DNA from 4 places in the Paenibacillus sabinae T27 genome. Region 3 is predicted to be linked to each of the others. Evidence: riboswitches for the same ligand, from Rfam matches in the RefSeq annotation. Region 3 holds a riboswitch; each other region holds the start of a gene.
The links. Region 3 has a riboswitch for cobalamin ahead of PSAB_RS01930 (anaerobic ribonucleoside triphosphate reductase). Riboswitches for the same ligand answer to the same signal wherever they lie in the genome.
Positions count from the first base shown of each region.

Region 1: linked by a shared signal. The riboswitch ahead of cobT (nicotinate-nucleotide--dimethylbenzimidazole phosphoribosyltransferase) and the one ahead of PSAB_RS01930 (anaerobic ribonucleoside triphosphate reductase) in region 3 are both predicted to bind cobalamin.
Region 2: linked by a shared signal. The riboswitch ahead of metE (5-methyltetrahydropteroyltriglutamate--homocysteine S-methyltransferase) and the one ahead of PSAB_RS01930 (anaerobic ribonucleoside triphosphate reductase) in region 3 are both predicted to bind cobalamin.
Region 4: linked by a shared signal. The riboswitch ahead of PSAB_RS24445 (S-layer homology domain-containing protein) and the one ahead of PSAB_RS01930 (anaerobic ribonucleoside triphosphate reductase) in region 3 are both predicted to bind cobalamin.

Region 1 is NZ_CP004078.1:1,969,981-1,975,215, forward strand. Features, by position in the region: gene PSAB_RS09000 (glutathione peroxidase) at 1-364, shown strand, start outside; gene PSAB_RS09005 (MerR family transcriptional regulator) at 515-1,021, shown strand; gene PSAB_RS09010 (SRPBCC family protein) at 1,018-1,449, shown strand; gene PSAB_RS09015 (SRPBCC family protein) at 1,464-1,910, shown strand; gene PSAB_RS24545 (histidine phosphatase family protein) at 2,054-2,608, shown strand; cobalamin riboswitch at 2,639-2,844, shown strand; gene cobT (nicotinate-nucleotide--dimethylbenzimidazole phosphoribosyltransferase) at 2,977-4,071, shown strand; gene cobJ (precorrin-3B C(17)-methyltransferase) at 4,197-5,235, shown strand, end outside.
Region 2 is NZ_CP004078.1:3,663,436-3,668,670, forward strand. Features, by position in the region: gene PSAB_RS16910 (DUF4349 domain-containing protein) at 1-536, opposite strand, end outside; gene PSAB_RS25155 (DUF1540 domain-containing protein) at 732-890, shown strand; gene metE (5-methyltetrahydropteroyltriglutamate--homocysteine S-methyltransferase) at 1,000-3,300, opposite strand; cobalamin riboswitch at 3,441-3,644, opposite strand; gene PSAB_RS16920 (undecaprenyl-diphosphate phosphatase) at 3,749-4,612, opposite strand; gene PSAB_RS16925 (serine/threonine protein kinase) at 4,826-5,235, shown strand, end outside.
Region 3 is NZ_CP004078.1:411,768-417,002, forward strand. Features, by position in the region: gene PSAB_RS25655 (hypothetical protein) at 1-93, opposite strand, end outside; gene nrdG (anaerobic ribonucleoside-triphosphate reductase activating protein) at 187-705, opposite strand; gene PSAB_RS01930 (anaerobic ribonucleoside triphosphate reductase) at 702-2,687, opposite strand; cobalamin riboswitch at 2,893-3,124, opposite strand; gene PSAB_RS01935 (MTH1187 family thiamine-binding protein) at 3,451-3,759, shown strand; tRNA gene PSAB_RS01940 (tRNA-Thr) at 4,017-4,088, shown strand; gene PSAB_RS01945 (glycosyltransferase family 2 protein) at 4,224-5,105, opposite strand.
Region 4 is NZ_CP004078.1:1,037,285-1,042,519, reverse strand. Features, by position in the region: gene PSAB_RS24445 (S-layer homology domain-containing protein) at 1-2,027, opposite strand, end outside; cobalamin riboswitch at 2,201-2,395, opposite strand; gene PSAB_RS04655 (GAP1-N2 domain-containing protein) at 2,488-5,235, opposite strand, start outside.

The sequences.
Region 1 (5,235 bases), 1.6 Mb from region 3:
TCCTTGCAACCAATTCAACGAGAAAGAGCAGGGGAGCAACTCTGAAGTGCAACAATTTTGCGAGAGCAACTTTGGGGTGACGTTCCCGTTGTTTGAGAAAATAGAGGTTAGAGGGCTATCTGCTCATCCTATATTTCAATATCTGACACAGCAAGCACCATTTTACGGTTTCGATACCCAGACTTCGGACGGCCAATGGATGCAGAATTTTCTGCAGGAAAAGCATCCGGAAATATACGCCGGCGACGGGATCAAGTGGAACTTCTCGAAATTTTTGATCGATCGTAATGGATATGTGAAAGCTAGATTCGAAACGACGACGGAACCGGTTGACTTAGAGCCAGTTATCGAATCACTGCTATAAAATAAAGGAAATCAAAGTAATTCTGATTCATATGTCAATTGGAGAATGGGTTTGATCTATTGCTCCGATATTCCTGCTTGCACTTTACGTTACGTCATGTTTTATAGTGAAGTTACCGGAACACAGCAAGTGCAAACGAAGGAGTTGATTATGAAAAGATATTGGAAGGTCGGGAACCTTGCCAAGCTGACGGGACTCACCGTGCGAACCTTGCGATTTTACGATCAAATTGGCTTGTTCTCGCCATCAGGCCAGACGGAATCCGGCCACAGGCTGTACAATGAATCCGACCTGTCGCGTCTGCAGCAGATTTTATCGCTTAAGGAGCTGGGCTTATCACTGGAGGAGGTCAAGTCCGTCTTGGCCGGCGAGCAGTATAACCCGCTTGAGATCGTCACCCTGCAGATAGCCCGGATCAAGGAGCAGATCAAGCTGCAGCATAAGCTTCTCGAGCAGCTCGAGCATGTATCCAAGTTGATGCAGGGGAAGGCGCCATTAACCGTTGAAGATTTCACAAGCCTCCTGCAAGCGATGAAAATGCGTCATGAGAAGCTGGTCGCAGAGCGGCGGATGAACTGGGAACACCGTCTGGATTTGCTGGACGACTTTCTTGCCAAGGAAAATAAAGTCACGAAACCCAAGGAGGATCAATCATGACCGAACGATTCGTCAAGCATGCCACCTTCGTTGTCGAGCGGACCTATGCCGCTTCGCCTGCGCGGGTCTATAACGCTTGGGCGGACCCGACTGCCAAATCTAAGTGGTTCTCGAAGCCCGATATCTTCGAATTCCGGGTCGGGGGACGCGAATACAGCAGTGGAGGGCCTCCCGAGGGACCGGTCTTTACCTTCGACGCCTGCTACCAGGAGATCGTTCCGGAAGAGCGCATTGTCTACACCTACACCTTGGATTCGGGCGGCAAGCGCATCTCCGTTTCGATCACAACGGTCGAATTTATTCCGGCCGGGGACGGCACGAAGCTGGTTTTAACCGAGCAAGATGCGTTCTTTGACGGGTACGATACGCAGGAAATACGTGAGCATGGCACGAACGCGATGCTGGATGCATTGGGCAAGACACTCTAAAGGGAGGCATAGCCATGAAAGCAAGCATAGGTGAGAATGAAATTATATCCTCACGTGAGTTCGATGCGCCACAGGAGCTGGTATATAAAGCCTGGACAACCCCCGATCTGTTAGCCCGCTGGTGGGGACCGAAGGGCTTCACCAATACGTTTCACGAGTTTGACTTCAGGCCGGGAGGCGAGTGGCGGTTCGTCATGCACGGGCCGACTGGCGCGGACTATCCCAATCATAGTGTCTTCATCGAGATCGTGCCGCTGGAGCGGATTGTATTCAATCATTTGTCCGGCCCGGAATTTCAGGTGACGGCCACCTTTGAGGATCTGGATGACCGTACAAGAGTCACATTCCGCCAGCTGTTTAAGCATACTGCGGAGTTCGAGCAAGCCAAGACGTACTGCGTAGAAGGCAATGAGCAGAACTTCGACCGGCTGAGCGAGCTGCTGTCCGGTTTGACCGCCTAGCCCTGAATAGATTTTGCCATGAGCAGCCTAGCTCATCCCGGTAGGCTGCTTTTCTATCTCGTGTGTCAGATGGAAATCGAATTTACTACATACTGCAGCAAATTAGCTTAACATTACAGATTTAGAAAAGGACGAGATGAAGAATGCCTCTTTATCTGATTCGCCATGGCGAGACCGATTGGAATAAGCAGGGGAGAATACAAGGGATACAGGATATCGGTCTGAATGAACGCGGGATCGGCCAGATTCAGGAAGCTTCCAGACGGCTCAGAGAACGGATGAATGTTCATGCCGTTATTTCAAGCCCTTTGCGAAGAGCCCGTGAGTCAGCCCATATTCTGGCATCTGTCTATGGACTCTCTATCAAGGTTGACAGCCGGTTCGCGGAACGCAGCTTCGGTGAGCTGGAAGGCAAGGCGCTGGAGGAAATCAGGACTGTATTCCAAATAGCCAATCCTGAGCTGATCCATTCTCCGATCTATGGGGTTGAAGCTGTGGAATCGATGCAAAGGCGGGTTTGCGAAGGAATTGGCAGCCTTGAGGTTCCGGAGGAAAGAAATGTACTGCTTGTAACCCATGGCAGCATTATTCGGATGATTACCGGACAAACAGAAATCGTAGACAATGGTACTATAGTCGAACTCACGGATAATCTGGAAAGCAGACTTATAGACTTCTTTTTAAATCTCAAGTTATAATAGCCGTACTATAATCATATCTTGTCAACAACATCATATGGAGAAAAAGGTGGAACGCCGAGGCGTTTCTTAAAAGGGAAGAACGGTGAAAATCCGTCGCGGTCCCGCCACTGTAAATGGAGAGCGAGCTTTGAGCCACTGTGTCAAACGGGAAGGCTTAAGCAACTTGGTCATCATGATCTCGTATTTGCGTCTGATCCATAAGTCAGGAGACCTGCCTTTTTCAACAGCACGACTGACCTACGAGGATAGGGAGGGGGAGCACGCTTGTATTAGCGATTAACGGCACTTCTGCGCTCTTTTTGTGTAGGAAGTGCTTTTTTATTTCTCAAATTCTTGTTACATAGGTCTCTATAAAAGAGAGGATTGTGATTTTCTTGGGAAAATTATTGCAGGTGCTAAATGAGATTGAACGGCTCAATATTGTATCAATGCATCAAATGAGAAAGCGCGTCAACAACCTGACCAAACCTTTGGGGAGTCTCGGCCGCCTGGAGGAGATCGCTATAAGGCTTGCCGGTATTACGGGCAGTGTGCAGCCCAGTGTGGGAAACAAAGCGATTATCGTGATGTGCGGCGATCACGGGGTCGTTCAGGAAGGCGTCAGCGCCTATCCGCAGGAAGTTACGGGGCTGATGATGGCAAATTTTATTCGCCAAAGCGCCGCCGTTAATGTGCTCGCGCACCAAGCGGGGGCGGAGGTTCACGTTGTCGATATCGGGACGGTGCTGACAGACCTGCCGGAAGGTGTAATTCAGCGGAAAGTCCGCCCGGGAACGGCCAATATGGCCAAAGGACCGGCAATGACCAAGGAAGAAGCGGTTGCTGCAATCCATGTCGGGATTGATATGGCTTCTGAGCTTGCTGATAAAGGAATCGAAGTGATCGGTTTAGGGGAAATGGGCATCGGCAACACGACTCCAAGCAGCGCCATGACGGCAGTATTTACGAACCATCCGGTGGAACGGATCACCGGAAGAGGGACCGGCATTAACGATGAAGCATTGGCCGCCAAAGCAAAGGTGATCGAACGGGCGATAGAGGTCAATCGGCCAAATCCCGGTGACGCCGTCGATGTGCTCGCCAAAGTAGGGGGGCTCGAAATCGCCGGGCTGGCAGGCGTGATATTGGGAGCGGCGGCCCGCAAGGTTCCGGTGGTCATTGACGGGGTGATTACAGGCGCCGCGGCGCTTGCTGCCTTCCGGATCGAACCCCGCTGCCGGGATTATTTATTCGCTTCCCATTTATCCGTTGAACCGGCGCACCGTATCGTGCTGGATGAGCTTGGGCTGAAGCCTTTGCTGCATCTGGACATGCGCCTTGGAGAAGGGACAGGAGCAGCGCTGGCCCTGCCTGTAATCGAATCGGCCCTCCAATTGGTTTCGAAGATGGCCACATTTGAAGATCTCGGTATCCCGAGTCCGGCCCCCGAAGAAGATGAATTCGGCCTCGCGGTTCAATGATCCGGGTCCGGATGCAGCAGGGTTAAACCGATCCGGGGAAGGTGAGTCGATGAAACTGGCTTCCTCTAAGGAAAGCTTGGCGTTACGGGAAAGGTTAGTTGTTTCATATAGAGGAGGCAGCACGAATGGAAAAGAAGAGAGGCAAACTGCTGGTGATCGGGTTTGGTCCGGGCGCTTTTGAACATATTACGGATCGTGCCCGCAGGGCAATCGAGGAAAGCGAAGTCATTATTGGCTACAACACTTATGTAGATTTGATCCGGGGCCTTCTGACCACACAGGAGATCGTAAGAACCGGCATGACGGAAGAAGTAAGCCGCGCTCAGGAAGCAGTACGGCAGGCTTATATGGGAAGGACGGTTGCGGTTATTTCCAGCGGCGACGCCGGTGTATACGGAATGGCCGGGCTCATCTATGAAGTGCTGATGGAAAAGAAATGGAATGCCGAGGAGGGAGTTGAAGTAGAGGTTATTCCCGGAATATCCTCGATCAACTCCTGTGCAGCGCTCCTTGGGGCGCCAATTATGCATGACGCCTGTACGATCAGCCTAAGCGATCATTTAACCCCCTGGGACACCATCGCCAAACGCGTGGAAGCGGCGGCCGCGGCGGACTTTGTAATCGCTCTGTATAATCCGAGAAGCGGAAAGCGCACCCGGCAGATCGCTGAGACTCAGCGGATTTTGCTGGGGCACCGTTCTCCGGACACGCCGGTGGGCCTGGTGAAGAGCGCTTACCGGGACCGGCAGCAGGTCGTGCTTACCACACTCGCAGACATGCTGGAGCATGAAATAGGGATGCTTACGACAGTTATTATCGGTAATTCCTCGACGGTGGTATATGACGGCCTAATGATTACGCCAAGAGGCTACCAGCGGAAATATACGCTGAACTCGGAAGAGCAGAGACTAAGACCCAGCGAGCGTCTGCAAGTGGCAGCGGAGCCGTGGTCTCTGAGTGCGAAGGAACAGGCCGGAGCGAGCGGGGAAGCCAAGTCTGCCGAGCGTGATTTCCCGGGACCAGTCTCTTTAAGCAGCGTGAGTTCGTCCAGCCCGCTGGAAGCAGCGATGGAGGCGCTGCAAATTCTCGAGGCCAAAGGCATCGTCACCGGGGGGTACGCGGGTTCCGTCCCGTCTGCCACCTCGAACCCGTCCGCCCCATCTG
Region 2 (5,235 bases), 2.0 Mb from region 3:
ACATGCTTGATTTTCTCCAGATTGTCCATGAAGGAGGAGAACCCGGAAGCCGGCACCTTCACGACAAAAGTGCCGCCATGCTCGGAATCGGACACGGTCTCGTTGAATCCGATAATATAGCCCCGGGAGAGATTGACCCAATTGCGCACCTCGGTCTGTGCTTTCTCATAATTTTCGACTTCCATGTTGAGATTGGCGTGGTAGATCAGCTTTTTGTTAAGACCGTCCGCTACATCACCTGATGTGAATCCTCCGGGAGAGGCATTGCCGGTACGGTTCGCGGAATCGGTACTTGTCTGATTTCCGAATTTCATTCCTTTCACTTGCGCGCCGGCGGGTGATCCTCCGTTACCGGCCGCGATCGGAGCTTCTGCACTCGAAGAATTGGACTCGGCTGCTGTGCTGTCCATGCTTTCGGAATGTAAGGACTGTTTATCCTGATCGGCATGATCAGCGCTTCTTCCCGAACTGCAGCCAATCAGCGTACCGGTCAGCAGCAGCAATGTTACAATGGTAAGCAATCCCCGCTTTATCATGACTCCCTCCTTTTTTTCTGTTCGTCCTTGGCGTTTGATTCCTAGACGATTCCATCCTCTGGAAGGTTGCAGGGGGCGGTATTTTTTCGGCTGAGGAAGTTTTTCTAAAATTTTAAGTATTTTTGTTGCAATCCGGGAATGTGCGGGTATCTAACCAATAAGAACTCTTATTTTCATACAGGGAGGTAAATGCTCATGGCCAAAGATGTGCTGTGCGAAGTGAACACCTGTAGCCACTGGGAAAATGAAAACAAGTGCAACGCCGATTCGATTTTCGTCGCTTTTAACAAGGTGAAGGAAGCGACCCGCGCCGAAGAAACGGATTGTCAGACATTTGAGAAGAAAACAGAGTAACAGGCTGCTCTCTGCTGTTCCTGTCTTTAGGATTTTAAAAAGCTATTGAAAAAGAAAACACCGGGAGACGATTCCCGGTGTTTTCCTGCTTTATTTTATCCCTTACTAGTTACGGCTGGACCGCCCGCGCCTTCTTTCTGGCATTGTCCGCGGCTGCTACCATATTTCGCAGCGATGCCTCTGTCTCGCTCCAGCCCCGCGTCTTCAGCCCGCAGTCCGGATTGATCCAGAACTGCTCCGGATGCAGCACCCGCAGCGCCCGCTCGATGCCGGTCTCCATTTCCTCTACGGACGGAACGCGCGGACTATGGATGTCATATACGCCAAGACCGATGCCCTTGTCATAATCCATTTGCTCAAAGCTCGCAATCAGCTCGCCATGGCTGCGCGACGTCTCGATGGAAATCACGTCCGCATCCATATCGGAGATGGAATCGATCATATCCCCAAATTCGCAATAGCACATATGCGTATGAATTTGCGTCGTATCGCGAACGAGGCTTGTGGAAATACGGAACGCTCTGACAGCCCATTCCAGATATTGCCTGCGATCCTGTTCCTTGAGCGGGAGTCCTTCGCGCACCGCCGGCTCGTCTACCTGGATCATTTCCACGCCGGCGCTTTCCAGGGCCAGTATCTCCTGCCGCAGCGCAAGCGCAATCTGATTGGCCACCTGCTCCCGGCTCAGATCGTCGCGGACGAACGACCAATTCAGAATCGTGACCGGACCGGTGAGCATACCCTTGACCGGAAGCTTCGTCAAAGATTGCGCATAGACGCTTTCCTTGACGGTCATCGGCTCGGTGAAAGCGACGTCGGCATAAATGACCGGCGGCTTGACGCAGCGGGAGCCATAGGACTGCACCCAGCCGTTCCGGGTGAACAGGAAGCCGTCCAGCTTCTCGCCGAAGAACTCCACCATATCGGTGCGTTCGAACTCGCCATGCACCAGAACGTCCAGACCGATCTTCTCTTGAAGCGTGATGGAGTCCGCGATCTGCCGGCGGATAAATTCATCATAGCGTTCCGGGCTCAGCTCGCCCTTGCGCCATTTCAGCCGCGCCTGCCGGACCTCCGGCGTCTGCGGAAAGCTCCCGATCGTCGTTGTCGGCAGCAGCGGCAGCCGCCACTTGTCCTGCTGGCGCTTGGCCCGCTCGGCGTAGACCGTGTTCCTCCGGTCCGTCAGCTCCTCCAGACCGCGTTCAAGCTCCGCCACATCCACGCGGTTTCGCTCCGGCAGCTTGCGGAAAGCATCCAGCGCTGCCTTCGCCCCGGCCCACTGCGCACCGGCCGCTTCCCTGCCTTCAAGTAGCGCCAGCTTCAGTAGCCCAAGCTCTGCCAGCTTCTCGTCGGCGAAGGCCAGCGCATTCCGCACCTCCGGCTTCAGCCGATCCTCGCCCTGCACCGTCACGGGCACATGCAGCAGGCTGCATGACGGCTGCAGAATCAGCTTGCCTTCCGGCACAAGCCGCTCCAGCCTTTCCGCCAGAGCCAGCTTCTCCTCCGGATCGCAGCGCCAAATGCCTCGCCCGTCAATCACACCGGCTCCCAGCGTCTTGTCCTCCGGCCAGCCCAGACGCTCGATTGCTTCGAGATTGGCTTCGCCGCCGTGCACAAAATCAAGACCAAGCCCCTGCACCGGCAGCTTCAGCAGGGCTTCAAGCGGCTGCACCGACTCAAAGTATGTCTGCAGCATGATGCGAAGACCCGGAACCGCGGCATGAAGGGCGCCGTAAATATGGCCCAGCAGTTCAATATCCTCTTCCTGAAGTCCGGTTACGACAGCCGGCTCGTCGATTTGGACCCATGCCGCGCCCTCCTGCTCCAGTTCCTGCAGCAGCTGGACATAGACCGGCAGGAACCGCTCCGCCACGCTGCGGATTTCCGAGAGGGCAAACCCTTTGGAAAGCTTCAGGAACGTATATAATCCGATGACGACAGGCTTGCCGTCAATGCCCGCCTGCGATTTGGCGAACCGGTATGCGGCCAGCGGTTTGTTCTCGGTCAGCACAGGCTGAATATCGCCGATCTCCGGCACAATATAATGATAGTTCGTATTGAACCATTTCGTCATTTCGCATGCCGCCGCCCGGGAATTCCCGCGGGCCATGGCAAAATACAGATCCAGCCCGTCAGGCCCGCCTTCATACCGATAGCGCGGAGGCACAATGCCGAACATGACCGCCGTATCCAGCACATGATCGTAATATGTGAAATCTCCAACGGGTATCAGGTCGATGCCTGCTTCCTGCTGCTTGCGCAGATTGCTGAGCTGAAACTGATCCATTTCCGTCCGAAGCTGCTCCTCATTGATCTTTCCCGCCCAGTAGGCTTCCAGCGCTTTTTTCCATTCCCGGTTGGCTCCGATTCTCGGATATCCGAGATTGCTTGTTATGGCATTCCTTGTCATCTCTTTCGTTCCTCCTCTATGTTCTGAACCTGCAAAATCCCACTAAAAAAGGCGTCCTTCACCCCGGAAGCGCAGGGGGAAAGACGCCTACGTATTTCATTACGTTTGCGATCTTACACCTCCCTATCTCCCGTAGGTACAGCAGTGCGTCGAAACAGGCAGGTCTCCTGGCTGAGGCGTCATCGTCGTCAGCGGCCTTCCCGTCAAGCCCGGGCTGACAGTGGCATAAATGCTGATAGACTCTTCCGTTACAGTGGCGGGACCGCGTCGGCTTTGCACCGAGCTTCCCTTTTAAGCCTCCGGCCTATTTCGGTCCGGTAAGCACCTGTTTCCGTTATTTAAGGTGAATGGTTGCTTGAATATTGAGTACACCATTTATGTTACGGCAAGACTTTGCGGCCCGCAATAGAAGATGGAGGCTCCAGTTATAGCAATACCTGATAACCGGTTAAAAGAAAATAATATAGACGATCGCGGCCAGTACGATTCGGTAGATGGCGAACGGCAGCAATTTGATCCGGTTGATCAGCTTCAGGAAGAACCGCATCGACAGCAGCGCGAACACGAAGGCGCTGATAAATCCGGCAATAAAGAACGGCAGCGCGTCCAGCGTAAAATACTGCCAGTTCTTGAGCAGAGAGATGAAGCTTGCGCCCGCCATGATCGGAACCGCCATAATAAAGGTGAAATCGGCAGCGGCGCGGTGGCTCATGCCCAGAAGGACGCCTCCCGAAATCGTCGAACCGGAACGCGAGAAGCCAGGCCACAGCGAGAAGCACTGAATCAGACCGACTGTAAGCGCCTGCCCGTATGTAATCTGATCAACGGTCTGCACCTTCACACGCTTTGGTGCGAACAAATCCGCGCAGATCATAAATATGGCACCAATCACAAGACCGATCAGCACGGTTGACGTCGAGAAGAGGTACTCATCAATGTAATCCTCGAACAGCATGCCGGCAACACCCGCAGGGAGCAGCCCCGCCAATACCTGTCCTAGCTTTAGACGGCCTGATCCGGGATTTGGGGACGGTTGGCCGTCCGGAACAGGCTCAAGCGCTCCCCGGCTGAAGCGTTTCAGTCCGAGCAGATCGATGAAACGATTTCGGAAGATCACGACGACCGCAAGGATCGAGCCGAGCTGAATGACGACTTTGAACGTATTGGCCGTGTATTTTCCGAGAAACTCCTGGGATTTCAGCCACATATCGTCGACAATAATCATGTGGCCGGTAGAGGACACCGGAGCAAATTCGGTCAGGCCTTCCACCAGACCCAGAATAACGGCTTTGAGAATTGCAAGTAGATCCAAGCTTTCGCCTCCTTAAAAAATGATTTAAAGTTTTATTATTAGTAGCTTAAACATTGCCCGCAGTTTCTGAAACTTGCAAGCCCCATTTCCAGTAAAGAATACCTAACGTCCGCATTTCACCTCATCCTTCAGACTTGAAGTACACTCGGGGAAATGTGCAATAATGAACATAAAGATCACATTATTACGGAAGTAACGTTGGGAGGATATTCATTGTTTGCACGCCTGCGCGCTTTTTTGTCCGCCTGGAGGGATTATCCCCGGGAAGAGGGAGATTGGATCGGTAAGCGGTACAAAGTATTGTCCCGGATTGGAACAGGGAGCTACGGACTGGCATACCGCTGCCTGGACACGGAGGAGAACCGCCAGGTCGCCCTCAAACAGGCAAAGCCGAGCAAACGGGATGTCGGAAAGAAAATGCTTATGCGGGAGCGGGATATTTTGCAGCAGCTGCAGCATCCCTGTATCCCCGCCTTCCGGGATTTTTTTGAGGAACAAGGCTCGGCGTGGCTGGTTACCGACTATATTGAAGGATTTACGCTGGAGCAGCTGATTTTCGAGCAGGGGGTACTGTTCGGAGAAAAAGACACGCTGCGCTTTGCCTTGCAATTGATGGAGCGGGT
Region 3 (5,235 bases):
CGGTCTATACAGGGCTCCGGCCCGTTTAGCCCCTTGGCCCATTTGCCTGTCCCGGTTCAACTTCCGCTGCCAACCCGCCGCGAGTTCTCGCATCGCATGGCCGCTCCCGAGGGCCGGCTTACAGCCTTGCGGGCTAACACCAACCCGCCGGGAGTTTTCGGCTCGCCACGCCGCTCCCCGCCCAGGCTACAGCAGAACCGGCTGCCACAGCACGGGCTCCGCGCCGCCTGCAAGGCTGGCCTGAATATCGATAATCCGCTGGTTGGAGCTGCCGCGGAAGCGAAGGGTCGTGTCCTTCAGGGCTTCCTCGAAGCGCCCGTCAATCAGCACCTGGCACAGAGACAGCAGCTTCCATTCGGGCGATCCCGGCATCGCCGCCAGCTCTTCGAAAGTGTAGCCGGTATAGATCCACACCGGGAAATCCGGCAGTGTTCCGCGCACCTCGCCAATGAACTCCGCAGCTTCCTCCGCGGAGAAAAAAGGATCGCCCCCCGCCAGCGTCAGACCGCTCAGCAGCGGATTGGCCGCCATGTCGCCGATGATCTGCCGCCGCCGCGAAGGGGTGAAGGGCTCGCCATACCCGAAATTCCAGGTTTCGGGATTGAAGCAGCCCGGGCAGCGGTGGCGGCAGCCGCTGATGAAGACGGCGGCCCGCAGCCCTTCGCCTTCGTTAATGGATTCCGGGTAGTAGCCGCATATATTCATAGATGCTTGACCCGGTCCCTAACCTCGGCCTGCTTGGCCGCGTTGAAGCGGGTCTGGTAGTCTCCGGTCAGGTAGCCTGTGACCCGGCGCAGGCGGCGGATATGCACTTTCTCTTCATGTGCGCCGCAGGAAGGGCAGTTCGAGCCGATGACGCCCTCATAGCCGCAGCCGGAGCAGCGGTCCACGGGATGGTTGATGCTGAAATAGCTGATATTTTGCTCCAGGGCGTAACGGATGATTTGGACAAAAGCCGTCGTATTGCTGCGCGCATTGCCATCCAGCTCGACGTAGGAGATCGCACCGGCGTTGCAGTATTCGTGGAACGCGGCTTCGAGCTTGATCTTGTTCGCCGCGCCCGTCGGGTAGTAGACCGGAACGTGGAACGAGTTCGTATAATACTCGCGGTCGGTAACGCCTTCGATTTCGCCAAGCTCCTTGCGGTCGATCTTGGTGAATTTGCCGGACAGCCCTTCCGCTGGAGTGGCGAACAGGGTGATGTTCAGGTCGAGCTCTTCGCTTTTGCGGTCGCAGAACTCGCGCATATGCCGGACGATGGCCAGCGCCTTGTCGTACACCTCGGCATCCTCGGCGTGATGCTTGCCGTACATCGCCTTCATGCATTCGGCTATCCCGATGAAGCCGATGGACAGGCTGCCGTGCTTCAGCAGCTCACTCACTTGCTCCTCGGGTTCCAGCAGTTCCCCGCCTTCCCATACGCCCTCGCGCATCATGAAGTCGGACGCTTTGGCCTTTTGCGCCGCCTGGATGCGGAAGCGGTGAAGAAGACCCTCCAGGGCAATTTCCATATAATGATCGAGATCATGATAGAAGCCTCCCTCATCCGCCGCTTGCCGCAGACCCGTAACGATCCCGTGCTGGACGCCAAGCCGGACAAGGTTGAGCGTATTGAATGACAGATTGCCTTTGCCGGAGCAGTAATTGCGTCCGAAGCGGTCGCCGAGCACCCGGGTGCGGCAGCCCATGGTTGCGAATTCGGTATCCGGGTTCGCCGGGTCGTAGTACGCCAGATTCAGCGGGGCGTCCAGATTCGCGAAATTCGGGTACAGCCGCCGCGCCGAGCATTCCGCAGCCTTCAGGAACAGCTCGTAGTTAGGATCGCCCGGCTGCTGGTTCACGCCTTTTTTACATTTGAAGATCTGAATCGGGAACACCGGCGTTTCTCCGCTGCCCAGTCCATTCATCGTCGCCGTCAGCAGGGAATCGATAACAAGCTGTCCCTCGGGCGAGGTGCAGGTGCCGTAATTGATGCTGGTAAACGGAATTTGTCCGCCCGCTCTGGAAGACATCGTGTTCAGGTTATGTATAAGACTCTCGGAGGCTTGGAGCGTTTCGCTCTCGGTCTCCTTCAGCGCGTAGCGGAAGGCCTTCGGGTACCGTTCCTTCAGATCGGTCCGGCTCATGGTGATTTCCCCGAGATCCTCGCTTGCTTGTCCTTCTTCAAAATAATCCAGGCCCTTGCGGAACTGCTTGGCGAAGGATTTGGCCACATAAGGGGCGAGATCGTGGTCGAGCTTGCTTCCGGATACGCCGCCGTATTGAGCGTTTTGCTGGGATTGAAAAATAATCGCCGTAAGCGCCATAGCCGTCATAATGGAGTTCGGAGGCCGCACGCTGCCGTTGCCGGTGTTGAAGCCCTGCCGGAGCAGCTTGTCAAACGGGATGAAAATGCAGTTCGTCGTTCCGATGGCGTATTGGTCCAGATCGTGCACGTAGACGACGTTTTCCTTGATCGCCTGCACAAGCTGTGGCGGCATCGTAAAGCTGCGGGCATACCACTTGGAATACTCGCTGCCGAATTTGCTCATCTTGCCGGAGAAGCTTTCCCCGTTAAGATTGGCATTCTCCCTCAGCAGATCCATGTCCCGGCTGTCGATAATATCGCGCCCCAGACCGATAACTTCCTCCAACAGAACTTCGTTTGCGCTTTGCCCGCTTGTTTGCCGTTTCTCCAGCAGCGTCATTGTGCAGTTCTCCTCTCCGTAACGTCCCTGTCTTAAACTTTGGTTGTCTTGCCTTCGGGTACCTTTCCTGCATTCCAAAAAGGCATTTCCCGCCAAAGAACGCAGAAAATGCCACTATGCAAGCCCGGCCCGATTGAACAAAGCCCGGTCATCTAAAAATACATAGCGGACACCTCTCCTGTTCCTCGCAGGCGCTGGTATGAATGGTGTCTCTAAGAAACAGGCAGGTCTCCTGGCTTCCGTCTGTTCTTCCGGCGCCTTCCCGAAGAGCTGCCTTGCGCTCTCAGTGGCCCTATGCCGGAAGATGCCGCCCTCGTCCTCGCCTGAGGAGGGGCATCCGGTTACAGTGGCGGGACCGCAGCGGATTCGCACCGCGCTTCCCTATTAAGCTCGAACTCTCCGTCAGAGAGTCAAGCACCTGATTCTACTATATTTTGTTGTGATTTATTTAAGATAACCCAATATATTGTATCTGTAAACATATTTTTTGATTTTTTGATATCCACAGAACATCCACAAACGGTCCACAGGTAATCCACAAATTCATCCACAAACCTGCCGCTTAGGGGGTGGAAAAGGTGGGCATACCGGGCTCGTTAGTGTCCGGATTTGCCTTCGATTTTGCCTCAACCAATCTCGCATGCTCTCCGGCCACTGATGAATGAGAGAGAATGATTTGTAGCCCGGCTCCCCAGTTGCTACAATATAGGAAAGATGGCAGGGATGTTTCCAAAAGTTCAGTATGGAGAGGGAGGCTATTCAAATGGCTATCGCCGAAATTACCGTAATTCCGATCGGGACCGGCAGCACCAGTCTCAGCAGCTACGTCGCCGGGATGCAGCGCGCACTGGAGAGCGTTGAGGGCATTACCTTTGAGCTTACATCTATGGGAACCATTATTGAAGGCCCGCTGCCGCGCATTCTGGCGGCCGTCGAGGTTCTGCACGAGACGCCGTTCGCGGCCGGTGCCCAGCGCGTGTCCACTGCGCTCAAAATCGACGACCGCCGTGACAAAGCGGCCAGCAGCAAGCAGAAGCTGGAGTCGGTAGAGCGGAAGCTGCACGGAGAATAAGAGCGGGCGGGGCGCCAGGGCCCGGCATGATTGCGGCCCTGCGGCCCACCGTGCCGCAGGGAGGCGGCCAATGGCTGGCGCCCGCCGGTTGGCTCCAATCGAACGTATGCAGCGCCGACCTGCGCTCCCCACAGGTTGGGTCAGGGCATTCTCTTTCGCAGGGAGCTGAATCCTTACCAATCCGGGGCGGAAAAAGAGTTGATTTTTTCGCCAAACAAGGTATAATAGTTTCTGTTGTGACGGAAAATTTACAACATGCTGGTGTAGCTCAGGGGTAGAGCAACGCACTCGTAATGCGTAGGCCGGGGGTTCAATTCCCTTCACCAGCATCCTATAAAGACAAGAATGGCGCAGGTTCCGGGATTTCGGGACTGCGCCTTTTTTTAGCTATTGGAGAGAAGCTCTTCCACTGTATGGTCAAAACTCCAATTGATTTGGGGTACACCATTCGCCTAGCGGTTTTTTTAGTATGGAACTCTCGATATACATCTGGATAGAGCCATTGTTAAAAGTTCTTCGTTGAACACACGGGATTGTCTATTTCGCTCAATTAGCCAATTAGCAAAACCTACTGCTGCTTGATACTCCTCATAATTTTCAGCATTCACCCGGAACTCAGCCAATTTAACCAATTGTGCGTATTCCTCATCCGATAATTGGATGCCCAGCCCAGAAAGTTGTCTCTGACGGATTCTCCGTGCCGAATCATCTTGTATGGCTCGGTGCGTATTGGACACTTGTCCCCCATGAAGTCGATAATACATTAAATTATGAGGGATATTTGCTAATTGCGCGCATGTGGAAAGCCGATTCCACAGTTCGTAATCTTCGGCGTGGGGATAGTTATGATCATAACGAATATGAAGACGATTTACTGAACTTCGGCGCATCATCACGGAAGGGTGTAATATGCAGCAATAAAATAATAGCCAGACCTTTATTTCTTCGTGATTCATAGGATTTAACTTGACGGGTCCAAGATAGTTAGTTGTGTATCCTGTTCCACAAACATCTATGCTGCGATTCTGATCCATAAAATAAGCCTGCACTTCCAAGCGGTTTAGTGCGGCTATATCATCGCTGTCCATACGCGCGATGTACTGACCCCGAGCCAGATCAAGTCCTTGATTCAGAGAAGTTACAATACCCATATTCTCGGAATGGAATATTTTCCTTACCCTTGTGTCTCCTATTTCATGTATGATTCCTGCTGATCCGTCAGTTGATCCGTCATCGATGATGATCAATTCCAGGTCGGTCAACGTTTGCAATAAAATTGAGTTAACTGCTTCCTGTAAATACAGTGCGTTATTATAGACCGGCATAATTACAGATATTTTTGGCACCCGGCATTCCTCCTAAGTCCTTGTCTCTCATTAACAGGTTATGATGAGACACACTAATGCGCGATAGAAGAACAGAAAAAAGGCATATGGTCGGAGTGTATTTGTTGTCGGCAGCCAGGACTGCTTCGAC
Region 4 (5,235 bases), 630 kb from region 3:
ACCCATTGAACCCGATTGACTTTAACCGTAAAAGCCTGCCCCGGCTGCAGCTGCGAAGGTGACAGCTCCACAGAGTGGACAACCTGGGTGGAGTAGCCTCCATAATAGACCAGCACCTTATCCGAAGCCTGAAGCTCAAAGTCGCCTAATCCGACGCTCGGATAAATCCATTCGCCCCCGCGTTGAACGACAAATGACCACCAGTTGTTCATGTCGCCGGTGATTCCGCCGATACCGCTGATAAAGCTTCCAAATGAAGATTGCGTGATATCGAGCGCGGTATGAGTCGCATCGGCCAGTCTTTGAAGAGCCTCAAGCGCTACTGACCCGTTTATGGAGCCTTCCATAATCGTTCCCTGTGGTCCTTCTACTGCCAAAGACACCGGCACTTCCTTCGGCAGAACCGTAACCGTCCCGGTGTAACGCACGACTGTCGGCGCGGCATTGTCCTGGTAGCCGGTAATTTGGAGCGCCTGCGTTCCAGGCGTCAGATCCGTTCCGAACGAGGCGACTCCCTGATCGTTCGTAGCGGCTGTTTTGCCGCCGATGGAGACGGTAACTCCGGAAGCCGCCGCGATGATGGGATTTCCGTTAAAGTCCCAGGATTTTTTATGAACCGTTACTTCAAGAGCTTTGCCTTCTTTCGGCGTAACCGGCGATAGCGTTACGGAATCCACCAGCTGTGTGACACCGTAGTCTCCATAATAGACATAGAGCCGGTCTCCGTCCTGAAGCGCAAAGTCATTAATCGCGGTATAACCGCTGACCCACTGGCCGCCGCGCTGAACGATGTACATCCAGCCGTCATAGCCACCATACTTTTTCTCCTTGACGCCAGCTATTTCGCTGATATACGCGCCATACGCGGTCATTTTGCTGACAACCGCAATCCCTTTGGTATCCGCCAGCTTGTTCAGCGCATCCAGTGCGCTGCTTCCGTACACGCTGCCCTCGCCCAAGGATGCCGTTGGCCCCTCGATCGCTACGGACACCCGGACAAGCGGGTGTGCCGCCGGAGGGTTCGCGATAAAATTATACAGATTGCTGTCGCCGCCGGCCGTGAACAGGTTGTAGGCGGTCAGCGCCTGCAGTGCCTGCTCCGTGGCAAAAGCGTCGCCGCCGCCGGACAACAGGTGGGTAAAGGCCCCATCTGCCGTACGGAAGCTCATCAGACGGCTGATCAGATTGCTGCCGTTCTTGGTGAAGTCTGCGCCGGCCGGATTGATACCGTACGCGGTCAGGCCGATAATGGCCTGCGAGACGCTCTCGCTGCTCTCTCCATAGCCTCCGTGAGCCGTATTCTGCTGAGCGGACAGCCACTGCACCGCTCTTTGCCCGGCTGTCGCAACAGCCGGATCACTCTTGTAAGGGGCCAGGGCAACCAGAGCCATTCCCGTAAGGTCGGGCTCGCTCAGACCTCCGCCGGTAAGGGCAAAGCCTCCGTCACCGTTTTGACTGGAAAGAATGTGCTGAACCAGCTTGTCGCGGGTCCAATTCGCATCGGACGGCACCGTATAGCTGCCGGAATCCAGCGCGATCAAGCCATAGACAGCGTTGTTTAGACTTTGTCCGGTGATGCCGCTGCTGCTGTAGATCGGCTCGATCAGATTATAACCTGCAATATTTGCAGGATCTTCTCCGACCGCTTTAGCCGCCAAAGCGTATCTGGCATAGTCGGTAACGGCGGAAAAGACTCCTTTCTCCTTTTCTACCTTTTGTTTAAGTGCGGCAGTGTAGGAATCCGGCACTTTGTAACCGGCTTGAGCCAAGCCGATCGCCTGCCATTCCGAGACTACCCCCTGCTTCAAAATGGACTCTGCCGCGGAATACACGGCATCGGTTACGCCGATCGACTGGGCCACGGCCGCACCCGCTGCTGCTCCGGTATCTGCAGTCCCCGCCCCCTGGGAATCCGCTGCCTCGGCAAGCGCATGCCCCGCCGGTGCAAAGGACACGCCCAGCAAGGAAAAAATCATCAATAATGCCATTCCCAGCGCCAGAATTCTGGAAGAAATCCTGCTCTTCATTCTTCAACCTCTTTCTCTCTTGAGTATTATGGGAGTCTTCCGAAACCATAAAAAAAGACCGCCCCGGAGGGACGGTCTTTCGGAAAAACGAGCCGGGAATCCATGCTGTATAAGCCACTCCCGGCATCGGCCGCGCGTAAATGCCAGATGCCCTCACCCCCCGAAGGACACTGAACCTTGACTGAAAAAAGGCAGGTCTCCTGGCTTATGCCTCATCGCCTCCCCTCCGGCCTTCCCGTTCGCCTTGAACAGTGGCTTGTTTCAGAGGAGCGCTCCGCATATACAGTGGCGGGACCGCGCCGGATTCCAACCGGCTTCCCTTTTAAGCAGGCTTGTAATCGGCCTGCACCTTTTTTAAGACTATATTAAATTTTGACAATCTTTATCATATCGGTTATCACAAGGGTTGTCCATACATGAAAAGCCATTAAGCCATGAAATTGAACGCGTAAATTCTCCGCTATTCCGCCGGAGAACTCGCGCTTGCCGAAGGGGATGGAGCCGCCTGCGGAGCTTCCATAAGGACCAGCGTATAGTCTTCGGCTTTCACCGTGCTGCCGGCCGTCAGCTTAGGGGCGGAAACGAGCGTTACCTTCACCTGGTTAGGTGCGACAGCGGAAGATCCTCCGCTCCCGCCGGATGAACCCGGTGCCGGGGAGTCCGCAATGCTTGACCCGGCGGCTGGCTCTCCAGGCGGCGACGGCGAGCTTGCAGGAACGGTCCCGCCGGTAGCTGCCGATGGGCCGGCCGAGGCCGAGAGCGAATCCCCGGCGGCCTTGCTCTCATCGGCGGACACCGTGTCCGCCTGGCCTTGGCCGCTGCCGGCGTTTCCAGCTGTTCCCCCACCGGAGGCCGCCGCTCCCGAACCGGCAGCGCCGGCGGAACCCGCTGCTCCACCGGCATTCGAAGGGCTTGCCGATCCCGGCAGCCCGCAGTCATGGACCAGGCTGTCCACTTTATACACTTCAGCCTGGCCGGTACCGGCATCCACCTCAATCTCCGCCGGATTAAACTCGCGGCAGGCGTCCGGGGAGGCGAAGGCGAACAGCAGCGAGCCTCCGCCCCCGCCGCGCTCAAGATAGGCGGCGGCTTCGAGATAGCCCGCGCCAGCCGCAGACTGCGTCGGCGAAGGCTGCGGCGAGGCGGCCGGAGTCGCTTCGTCTCCGCCGCCCTTCAATAGGCGGGCCGCAAGGGCGCCTGCAACCAGCAGAACGATAACGGCCGCGCCGAAGATCATCAGCTGAAACCGGCGGCGGCGCACCCACTTGGCCAGCGGCGAGGCCGCTTGCCCCCGGGCCTCTCCATATACGTTTTGCAGCGCGGGTCCCGCCGGGGCCATATATGTTTTTCGGAATTCGCGGCTCTTGAACGCTTCACGGTCATGGCTGGCGAAATACTTTAAAATCGCCCGCCGGTAGCCCGGCTGGAGCTTCCTTGAGGAAATGGTGAACAGCGGATTGTCCTGCGACCAGGCCAGAAAACGGTAGACCGCTTCCTTGCCGCCTTCCTCCTTCCTCCGGACATGCTCCAGCAGCGCATCATACTCGAGCGGCCCTCCCTCGCGGGCGCTGCTGTGGTAGAAGGCCAGCGGCAGGCGGGCAAAAGGCTCGGCTCCGGGGCTCTCTTTCATCCAGCGTCGTCCCAGAAGCTGCACATCGTCCAGTTCCTGCGGAGACAGGCCGTCAAAAATATGCTCGTCCGGGTTCTCCTCCCCGAACCAGCGGTACGCCGTGCGCAGTACATTCGCCTTCCGCCTGCTGTGCAGGTCAAGCGGCGGGTCCCATTCGCCCATATCGAGGGCGTAGCGGACAAATGACAGCTCCAGCAGCTGCTCCTGCGTAATATCTTCAATCGACAGCCGCTCCAGCAAATACCGGTCGGCCGCGGCGGCCAGCTCCTTCTGGAGCGCCAGCGCTTCGGGGCGGATGCCTGCTCTCCGGCGGCGGTCCTTCTCTGCTTGTTCAATGCGGCTATGGATCGCCGCCACGGCTCCCACCGGATCACGCTCCCGCTCCAGCTTCTCCGGCAAATAATCGAGCAGCGCGTCATGGACAGCCGGTTGACGCAGCGCTTCAGGCATGAACCGGTCCCAATGCCCTATCCACTCCAGCAGCCCCGCGGCGTTCGCGGCCGACGCCAGCCGGGATTCCACATAGGGCTGGAACAGAAGACGCGCAAAGACCGGGGTCGTCAGCAGCTTGCGGAAAAAGGCGGCAGCCAGCTCCCCGCCGCTCTCAACTACGCCAAACGCTTCCTCCAGAGAATCCGTGCGGCCGGCATTTTGCGCGTTCAGCATCCCGTTAATAAAGTAATCGACGATCCGCGTCCGGTAATTATGGCCCTTCAGCGAAAAATAATCCCGGAAGCTCTCCAGAACGGCCGTCTCCGGTATCGCCTTCTGCCGGACGGCGTCGAATTCGCGGTCGAAGCGCTCCAGAAACAGGTCGTTCAGCCGGATTTTCGACTCCAGCGCCCCTTCTCCGCCCAGATAGCTGAGCAGCCCGTTCAGGACGGCGCTTTTGTTCTCCCGGTATAACGCCTCGTCTCCCTGCTCGATCCGGTAAAAAACCGCCAGCTCGTTATAAGCCGCCAGTGACAGCTTCCGTTCCGCAGGCTCGCCTCCCAGCATCATGTCAGCGAACCCGGCAAAATCGTCCGCAGCCCCTTTCCCGCGCAGCAGCAGCTCCCAAGCGAGCTCAAGGAACGGCTGGGACGAGGCCGGGAAATCGGCGTTCATTATCCGTCCGGCGGCAAGATCAAAAATAAAGTCCTTCTCGATCGCCCGGTCACCGGGACGCAGCGAGCCGTTCTCCACAAACGTCAGGTGGATGTATTTACGGCTCTGGGGCTCTTTTGCATACGTGATGACACCGAGTCTGCGGCGGAATTCGAGGGGGAGACAGCCGAGGAGCACCTCGGTCAGATCGGCCGCCCGCGCCGACAGTTCACTCACGGGGACGTTCAGCGATATATACATTTTCTTTTTGCCGGACACCGACTGCATGATCGCCTGCAGCAGATTGTTAAAGATTGCTCTGTCGACGCCAAGCGATTTCAGAACGTCCGCCGGGCGGGGACGGTTTCGCCGTGACACCGGGATGCCGCCTAGCTCCGGCAGGGGTTCTCCCGGTTCTCCGCTGAATCCCTCGGCAAAATCCGCATGCAGATAGTCACCGTAATCCCGCACGATTTCTTCGGCCCGGGAGGC